4 regions of the Maridesulfovibrio pacificus genome follow, and region 3 is predicted to be linked to each of the others. Evidence: predicted binding sites of a transcription regulator. Region 3 holds the regulator's gene; each other region holds the start of a gene.
The links. The regulator sigma-54, encoded in region 3, starts transcription at its own class of promoters, with help from an activator protein. The targets are predictions, from matches to a motif close to CTGGCACGGNNNNTGCTT.

Region 1 (2,203 bases), on a different contig from region 3:
CAGTGGCCCGGTTTGTCCGCATCCGCAGCAGCTTCGAGCTTGCCGTCTTTAAAGGAAGACAGGGCTTCTGCAACAGTCCCTCCGCCTACGAGGTAGACTTCGATGGAGCCTTTATCTAGTGCGGTAAAGGCCTTAGGGCCTACGTGTCCGGTGATTACCGCAGTTGCGCCGGTGGCGGCTACGTTCTGGGCAGACTGGATTCCTGCACCCTGAGCCGCATTCAGGTTCTGGGTGTTGTCGATGTATTCCTGAGTATCGGTATCGGTATCGCAGACCAGAAAGCCTTTTGCGCGACCGAAACGAGGGTCGATATCTCCGTTGAGATCATTGCCCTGACAGCTGATGGCGATTTTCATATTATTTACTCCTGTGCACTGAGTCCAGGGTCGGTTCGCAGGGGTGCATTGTATCCTGCACACCCTTTCTGGCCCTGAAGCCCCTGTTTCCCTGTCCGCACCTGCCTCTGCCCCTGCATCCGGGCATGACATGGTCTTCCAGACAGTCCTTTTGATAGGCGGAGAGCACTTGCTCGGTCATTCCCGTAATCCACGGTACAACTCTAACTCCGGCCTGTTCCAGTTCATTCATAGTGCAACCGCAGATTGCACCGCATATTAAAAACGTTGCCCCGCAGGCTGTAATGGCGGATGTCCTGTCCTTTGGGTCTTTTGAGGGAAGGGATAGGTAGCCTGCGGGACAAATTTTATTGTCATCCACCCGGAACAATTTCAGGTCCGGGGCATTGTCAAATACGGAGGCCAGCCTGTCTTCGTAGCAGGCTAAACAAAGCAGCGTTGAGTTGGTATTGCGTCCTTCGTTTCCTCTCATGGAAGGCTATAAGGCATAGTTTGTGCCATGAGGATAAAAAAGAATTAAATCGGATATTTATTAGAATTTGGAAGAGATGGAGAGAGGGGGTTTTAGATCAAAATTAGCCGAAAAGGTAGATATGCGGGCTAATTATGCGTCCATGTCATCGCAGCGCGCGATGGTGCGGCGAAGGGTGTCTTTGGAAATACCCAGTTCGCGGCAGGTGGCCATTTTCTTGCCGTTGTTGCGCTCAAGAGCACGACGCACAGCCATGCATTTGATTTCATCCATGGTCAGCGGCATGTCTTCGTGTGAGGCTGTTTCTTTTGATTTCGGCTGGAGATATTCCGGCAGGTGTTCGACCTGAATAAAGCCCGAAGGGCAGAGAATAAAAGCGAACTCGAGGATGTTTTCCAGTTCCCGCACATTGCCGGGGAAGGGATGGCGCATGAGGATGTGCAGTGTGTCTTCGGAAATACCGTCGATATCTTTGCCTTGCAGGGCATTGAGCCTGTTTACAAAGTGGTTGATCAGGAGAGGGATGTCCTCGACCCGCGCCTTGAGCGGAGGAAGGTTGAGGGTCACTACATTCAGGCGGTAGTAGAGGTCCTGTCGGAATGCACCCTGTTCCACCAGTTCTGACAGATTTTTATTGGTGGCGGCTACAACCCGGACGTTGGTTTTCACGCTCTGCACCGCCCCAAGCGGCTCAAAAGTTTTTTCCTGTAATACGCGAAGCAGTTTGACCTGTAATTTGGCAGGCATGTCCCCGATTTCATCAAGGAAAATTGTGCCACCTGCAGCCAGTTCGAAGCGTCCGGCCTTGTCTTTGCGGGCATCGGTAAAGGCTCCGGCCTTGTAACCGAAAAGTTCTGATTCCAGCAGATTATCAGGCAGGGCGCCGCAGTTTACAGCTACAAAAGGGCCATCTTTACGTTCACTGAGGTTATGAATGGCCCGGGCGAAAAGTTCTTTACCCGTGCCGGATTCTCCAAGCAGGAGAACAGTGGCTTCACTTTTACTGACTTGGGGCAGGATGGAAAATACTTTTCCAAGCTGTGCGCTTTTACCGATGATGTCTTCAAAGCGCCATGAATCTTCCACCTCACGGCGGATCATCTGAATATCAGTCAGGTCACGGAAGCTTTCCACGCCGCCTATGAGTTTTCCATCGCCGTCAACAAGTGGTGCGGCGCTGATGGAAACCGGAACCTTGCGTCCGTCAGCGTGGATGAAAAATATGGATTTGTTGGAGATGCGTCCGCAATCGTTCATGCAGGTGCGCAGGGCGCAGTCACCGTCGCAAAGGCTGGAGTGGAAAACGTCCCAGCATTTTGAGCCAACCGCTTCTTCGGGATGGACTCCGGTGATTCGGCTGGCAGCTTCGTTAAAG
Region 2 (2,203 bases), on a different contig from region 3:
GTTCCTGCCGTTCATATTTCAGCAGAGCTCCGGCGGCATTGTTTGCAGCACATACGGATCGATCGGAAAAACGAACGAACAAGACCGGATCATCAATAAGATCAATTTTGGTAGCGAGATTCGGCCTGCCTTCCGTGGTCAGGATTTCATCAACCTGCCCGGAAATATCCATCAGCATACCGACGGAGCAAGTCTGATGCAGGGGATCGGGAATGGCCCCGAGCCTGAACCATCTGGTCGAGTTTTTGTTCAGGCGCATACGGAAAACGCAACTGGTCGGTATGCGGTTCCTTACCTGCTGCAGGCTGTTCTGGAATTTTTCCCAGTCTTCGCTCAGGATCATATCGCGGGCGAGTTGCGGGTTTTGGAGGACGGATCTTACTTTTTGATTGTCGGTTGGTATTATGTAGGAATTAAGAAAAGAGATTTCATTTTCTACAATATCAATTCGCCAAATGATGGCGGGAAGTTGGTTTAAGTAGCTCGAGAAATGTTTTTCAAAGTCAGTGAATATTTTCTCGCATCCATTGGTATGAGTAGGCATTCTGATCCTTATTAATATTGGCTTCTATAGATAAAAAGATAGCCCGTTTATACCTTCAATTACTGTCTTGGCAAACATGTTTCTATTGGTCCAGCCAGATTAACCGGGGATTCCCAAAGTATGAATTGCATGCAATTTTTGCATGATTGCATGCAATTTAAGTGTGCAAAAATAGCATTTTTCGCGAGAGTTTCTTTGTTTTAGCATGTAAAAGCTATTTTTTCAGTATGTTATGGTTTATTGTCCTGTGATTGGTTTATGGCATGTCTTATGCTAAATGGGCCGCATGCAACGTACAACTACAACATGTCCTTACTGCGGTGCCGGCTGCTCTCTTTCTTTGGAAGTAGAGGAGGGGCGCATTGTCAGTGTTTCTCCCGGACCGGAACCATCAGTCAATCAGGGCGCATTGTGCTCGAAGGGACGCTTCGGATTCGATTTTGTTCATCATAGCGACCGGCTGACTACTCCGCTGATACGCAAGAACGGCGAGCTGGTTCCTGCTTCATGGGATGAGGCGTTGGGTCTTGTGGCAAGCCGCTTAAGCTCCATTGTTTCTGAGCATGGTCCGCAGGCTGTGGGCGGTTTCAGCAGTGCCCGCTGTACCAATGAAGAGAACTACCTTTTCCAGAAAATTTTTCGCACAGGGTTCGGCAGCAACAATGTCGACCATTGCGCACGGCTCTGACACGCTCCCACTGTAGCCGGTCTGGCTACATCATTAGGAAGCGGTTCCATGACCAACTCCATCCGCGAGCTCTGGGACATGGGAAGGGGAGATTGTGTTTGCGCCATCGGGACCAATACTACCGAATGCCATCCCATCATCGGTATCGGCATGATGGAGGCCAAACGCAACGGCGCCGGATTGATTGTCATTGATCCCCGCGAGATCGACCTTGCACGTCAGGCCGATGTCTGGCTCAGATTGCGTCCGGGCACAGATACTGCGCTGCTTTCTTCCATTGCCAAGGTCATTCTGGATGAAGGGCTCGCTGACGTTGAAGCCGTTGCTGCAGCTACCGAAGATTTTGCAGCTTTCCGGGAAGGATTGCAGGCTTTCGATCCTGAAAGTGTTGCTGCCATCGCTGAAGTTCCTGCGTCTGATATACGCAAAGCCGCGCGGCTTATCGGAAAGTCAGCCAATGCTGCCTTCTACTACACAATGGGCGTGACCCAGCACACTACCGGAACCAATAATGTTCTTGCTGTTTCCAACCTTGCACTGGTCAGCGGAAATATCGGGCGGCCTAAGACTGGTGTGAACCCGTTGCGTGGTCAGAACAACGTACAGGGTTCATGTGATATGGGAGCCCTGCCTAACGTACTGACCGGATATCGTCCGGTTACTGATGATGCGGTGCGGGGGACATTTGAATCCGGCTGGGGAGTAAAGCTTCCTGCTGAACCGGGGCTGACCATTCCCAAGATGTTGCATGCTGTTGAAGAAGATCGCCTTAAGGGACTCTTTGTCTTCGGCGAAAACCCTATGCGCAGCGACCCGGATATCAATCATGTGGAACATTGCCTGCGTCACGTTGATTTTCTTGTTGTTCAGGACCTTTTCCTTACCGAAACAGCCGCGCTGGCTGATGTTGTCCTGCCCGGAGCCAGTTTTGCCGAGAAGGACGGAACTTTCACCAGTACAGAGCGGCGCGT
Region 3 (2,203 bases):
TAAGGATATGGGGCTTGGGATTTTAATTTCCGACCATAACGTTCGCGAGACTCTTTCTATCTGTGATCGTGCTTACCTTGTTTATGAGGGCAGAGTGATTTTGAATGGTTCACCTGAGAACATCGTGAAAAACACCAAGGCCCGCAGACTTTATCTGGGTGATAGTTTCAGTCTTTAGCTTTGCGTGCTGAGAATTGATTTTTTACAAGCCGGAACTCTAATGAGTTTCGGCTTTTTTTTGGTAAAGTTTGATGAATTTTGTCTTTGTCGATTTACAGTCGGGCAGAACATTGGTACACTTTTTTCATATGCATTTCTATTTTATAAAAAATCCTTAAATTTCAGACAAATCAGAGGTCTTTGTTGCATCTTGCAATGGGATGTGGCATAGTTGAATCAAGCTCGGATTAAAAGAATGAAAAAAAAGTTTAGTCCAGTATATAGTGTAACAATAAATCTGAATCTGAAAATACACGAATCAATTTACAAGGTGGCCTGAATATATGGGGTTGGAACTTAGACAACAATTAAAGCTTACTCAACAGCTGGTAATGACTCCTCAGCTGCAGCAGGCGATCAAGTTGTTGCAGCTTTCCCGATTGGAGTTGGTGGATACCGTCCACCAGGAACTCATGGAGAATCCTATCCTTGAAGAAGCTGAAGCTCAGGAGCGTACAGACTCTCCCGATGCGGATGCAGGCACCGCTACTGCCGAAGAAGCACAAATTTCCAAGGAAGCCGAGTGGGAGAACTATCTCGGTGAATTTTCCAGTACATCAAAGCAGTCCTCTTCCCGCGAGTCGGAATCATATGAAGAAGGAACTTCTTTTGAAGCACGCCTGACCAAGTCGGCATCCCTTGATGGCCATCTGCATTGGCAGATGACTCTTTCCGATTTTACTGAGAAGGATATTGCCATAGGTGAATGTCTTATTGGTAATTTAAGTTCGGGAGGTTTTTTGCGGATAGACTTGGAAGAAGTCTGTGAAACATGCTATGCTGAAATCGAAGATGTAGAAAAGGTATTGCATCGCATTCAGCGATTCGATCCGGTAGGCGTGGCGGCAAGGACTCCGCAGGAATGTCTGCTTATCCAGCTGGAAGCATTGAAGCTTGACGATGATCCAATTCTGGTTTCGCTGGTCCGGGATCATTTGGATGATCTTGAAAAGAAGCGCTACAAGCCTCTGGCAAGAAAGTTCAAGCTCAGTATGGAGGATTTAAAGAGTTATCTGGACTTGATGCAGACACTTGATCCGCTGCCCGGAGCAAGTTTTTCAAGTGGAGACTCTTTCTATGTCAGCCCTGATGCTTATGTTTATGAATATGACGGTGATTTTGTCATAGTTCTGAACGAAGACGGTCTTCCGAAATTGCAAATGAATGCATTTTATGTGGAGACTCTTGAATCAACCAAGGGAGATGACAAGGAATATTTTCAGGACAAGATGCGTTCCGCTCAATGGCTGATGAAGAGCCTGTATCAGCGGCAACGTACCTTATATAAGGTTCTTGAATCCATAGTGAGATTCCAGCGAGAGTTTTTCGCCCACGGTGTCACCAAGTTAAAACCGCTTATTCTTAAGGAGGTTGCGGAAGACATCGAGATGCATGAATCCACTGTGAGCCGAATCACTACTAATAAGTATGTTTCTACTCCGCATGGGATTTATGAACTTAAATTTTTCTTTAATAGTGCGCTCGGTCTGGATGACGGTTCTCAGGTCGGTTCCGAGTCCGTCAAGGCGACGATCAAGAAATTGATCGGTGAAGAAGACGGAAAGAAACCCCTCAGCGATGAAAAGATAGCTGAGATTCTCAAAGAGAAACTGGAAGTCAACATAGCCAGAAGGACCGTAGCCAAGTATAGGACTGCAATGGGGATTCTCTCCTCTTCCAAGAGGAAAAAAGTATTCTAATGTAGTCCGGAGAAATCAACGCATATTCACCCTTTACTAAGGAGGCTCTTTATGAACGTAGCATTTACTTTTAAGAACTTCGACGCATCCGAACATCTTAAGGAATATGCAAACAGCCGTTTCTCCAAGTTGGTAAAGTACGTAAGCAATCCTGACAACACTGATATGCAGGTGAATCTGTCAGTAGATAAGTTCAGGCATGTTGCGGAAGTTGTTTTCAGCTCTGATCATCTTCATGTTTCAGCTTACGAAGTGTCCGAGGACATGTATTCCACCGTGGATAT
Region 4 (2,203 bases), on a different contig from region 3:
GGAGGGGAACAACAGCGGGTTGCCATTGCGAGGGCTCTGATAAAGTCACCTTCAATACTCTTTGCAGATGAACCATGCGGCAGTCTGGACAAATCAACAGGCAATGGAATCATAGAAATCCTTCAGAACCTCAATCAGGAAGGACTGACCATAGCTATGGTCACCCATGATCGGGTTCATGCCAGCATGGCTAAAGACACAATAGCACTGGAAGATGGGAAAACCATATAGAAACATTAAGTTTTCTAAGTGCAACTTAACATTCTATCTGCACAATTTGTGCACGTATGCGCAATTCATTGCATCAGTGTTTTCAGACTGTTCCGGAAGGAAATAGGACTTTAATTCAACCAGCTTAAGTGGTTAGCAACTTTGGCACGGGCCATGCTTCAGGAGAATTACGAGACAGCAATAATTCATTCAAATAAGGAGATAACAATGAAAAAGAAAATCGTGATTCCCGTAGTAGCAATTATGGTTATGGCCATGGCCGGCACAGCAATGGCCCGTGGTGGATACCACGGCGGCGAGCATAACGGATACAATAACGGCCCCCGCCAGATATTTGAGCAACTGACCCCGGAAAAACAGAAAGAAGTGGAAGCCATCTTCCAAAAACATCAGGACGAATTCCAGACCATTAAAAGTCAGATGTGGGCAAAACGCACCGAACTTAACGCACTGGTAGATTCCGGTAAATCCGATCAGAAAACCATCACCAGGCTGGTTAAGGAAATGACAGATTTGAGAACCAAGGCCTACAACCTCCGCAAGCAGGTCAACAACGAAGTTGAAACAGCTACCGGAATTGAAATGCCCATGCGGGGCTTTGGCGGCGGTCGCTACTTTGATAGCGACAGTCCCCGCAGAGGCCATAGAAACAACAACGATTACAGAGGGTGTTGGAACTCATAAGCTAGATAAATATCCCCAAACTAGATCCTACGCATAACAGAACACTCCATCCATCCCCTTTGACGAAAAGAGGCCCCCTCCCCGGGCCTCTTTTTTTATACTCTCAGATTCCACCAACCTTTGGCGACTTACATTCAGAATCTCCACATTCAGCCTTGCAGGTAAACCTGCACCTTTTGTGCAACATAATGCACAAAGACTTTGCACTAAAACAATACTACATATTTGCACAAAGACACTAACTCACTAATTTAAAACAACTTTCATTTTTGGCACAGCACATGCTTTATGGTAAATTGAGAGGGCAACAACTTTTAACCGCATCAGGAGATCATATGAAGAGAAAAACTCTGATTCCGCTGATCGTTGTGCTGGTTCTGGCAGTAGCATCTGTCGCCATGGCACGAAACGGTTACCGGAACGCTGGTTACCACAACGGTAACTGGGCTGCATATGAGCAGCTGACACCTGAAAAGCAACAGCAGGTACAGGACATCATCAAAAAATACGAATCCACATTTCAAACCCTGAAAAGCGAACAGTGGGCAAAACACACTGAACTAAGAGCGCTGGTGGATTCCGGAAAAGCCGATAAAGATACCATCCATGCTCTGGTAAAAGAACTTTCCGATGTACGTGACAAGCTTTACACCGAGCACAATAAAATGGCCGCTGAAATAGAAAAAGAAACCGGTCTGTCATTCTCTCCTATGGGGCAAGGATACGGTAAAGGCGGCAGAGGTTGTGGTAATTATCAGCAGGGATGTCCCGGCGGTAGCGCTAACTGCGGAAACTTCAAGCAGATGAATTGCCCCGGCGGCAATTGCTACTAAATCCTTTAAATAACGTTCATCTACACTAATTACAGGAAAACGGGTAAAAAGGAGGGCTATACGGTCCTCCTTTTTTTATTAAATTCACTTCCATATTCAGGACAGTTTAAGTTAGTAATATCAGTACAAATCATAGGAGAATCTCATGTTTAGAAAAATAACTTCCCTTACCAGTTTCTTTTCTTTCATTGTCCTGATCATTACCAGCGCCATCCTGTACATCGTACCGCAGGGCCGTGTGGCCTATTGGGCGGATTGGACCCTGTTCGGCCTGAGTAAAGAGCAATGGGGAGATATCCACATCTGCACCGGAGTACTTTTTCTTGTTGTCTCAATCCTGCACATCTGGCTGAACTGGAAGCCCATACTCGCTTACCTTAAAAAGAAAGCCGGTGAATCAAATTTCACCTCCCCAGCATTTTTTATCAGCCTGATTATCACGCTTTTCGTCGTCT

Region 1: a site for sigma-54 is predicted at 840-857, ahead of ACNI23_RS20660 (NifB/NifX family molybdenum-iron cluster-binding protein). Genes of this name have one in related genera too.
Region 2: a site for sigma-54 is predicted at 803-820, ahead of fdhF (formate dehydrogenase subunit alpha). Genes of this name have one in related genera too.
Region 4: a site for sigma-54 is predicted at 1,185-1,202, ahead of ACNI23_RS17755 (Spy/CpxP family protein refolding chaperone). Genes of this name have one in related genera too.

What each region holds. Positions count from the first base shown of each region.
Region 1 covers NZ_JBLZNE010000003.1:299,109-301,311, forward strand. Annotated here, with positions in the region: gene ACNI23_RS20655 (NifB/NifX family molybdenum-iron cluster-binding protein) at 1-356, opposite strand, end outside; gene ACNI23_RS20660 (NifB/NifX family molybdenum-iron cluster-binding protein) at 358-828, opposite strand; gene ACNI23_RS20665 (sigma-54 interaction domain-containing protein) at 961-2,203, opposite strand, start outside.
Region 2 covers NZ_JBLZNE010000003.1:10,656-12,858, forward strand. Annotated here, with positions in the region: gene ACNI23_RS19385 (diguanylate cyclase) at 1-544, opposite strand, end outside; gene fdhF (formate dehydrogenase subunit alpha) at 822-2,203, shown strand, end outside.
Region 3 covers NZ_JBLZNE010000001.1:1,475,009-1,477,211, reverse strand. Annotated here, with positions in the region: gene lptB (LPS export ABC transporter ATP-binding protein) at 1-178, shown strand, start outside; gene rpoN (RNA polymerase factor sigma-54) at 504-1,919, shown strand; gene hpf (ribosome hibernation-promoting factor, HPF/YfiA family) at 1,971-2,203, shown strand, end outside.
Region 4 covers NZ_JBLZNE010000002.1:76,037-78,239, reverse strand. Annotated here, with positions in the region: gene ACNI23_RS17765 (ABC transporter ATP-binding protein) at 1-231, shown strand, start outside; gene ACNI23_RS17760 (Spy/CpxP family protein refolding chaperone) at 439-915, shown strand; gene ACNI23_RS17755 (Spy/CpxP family protein refolding chaperone) at 1,251-1,748, shown strand; gene ACNI23_RS17750 (DUF4405 domain-containing protein) at 1,894-2,203, shown strand, end outside.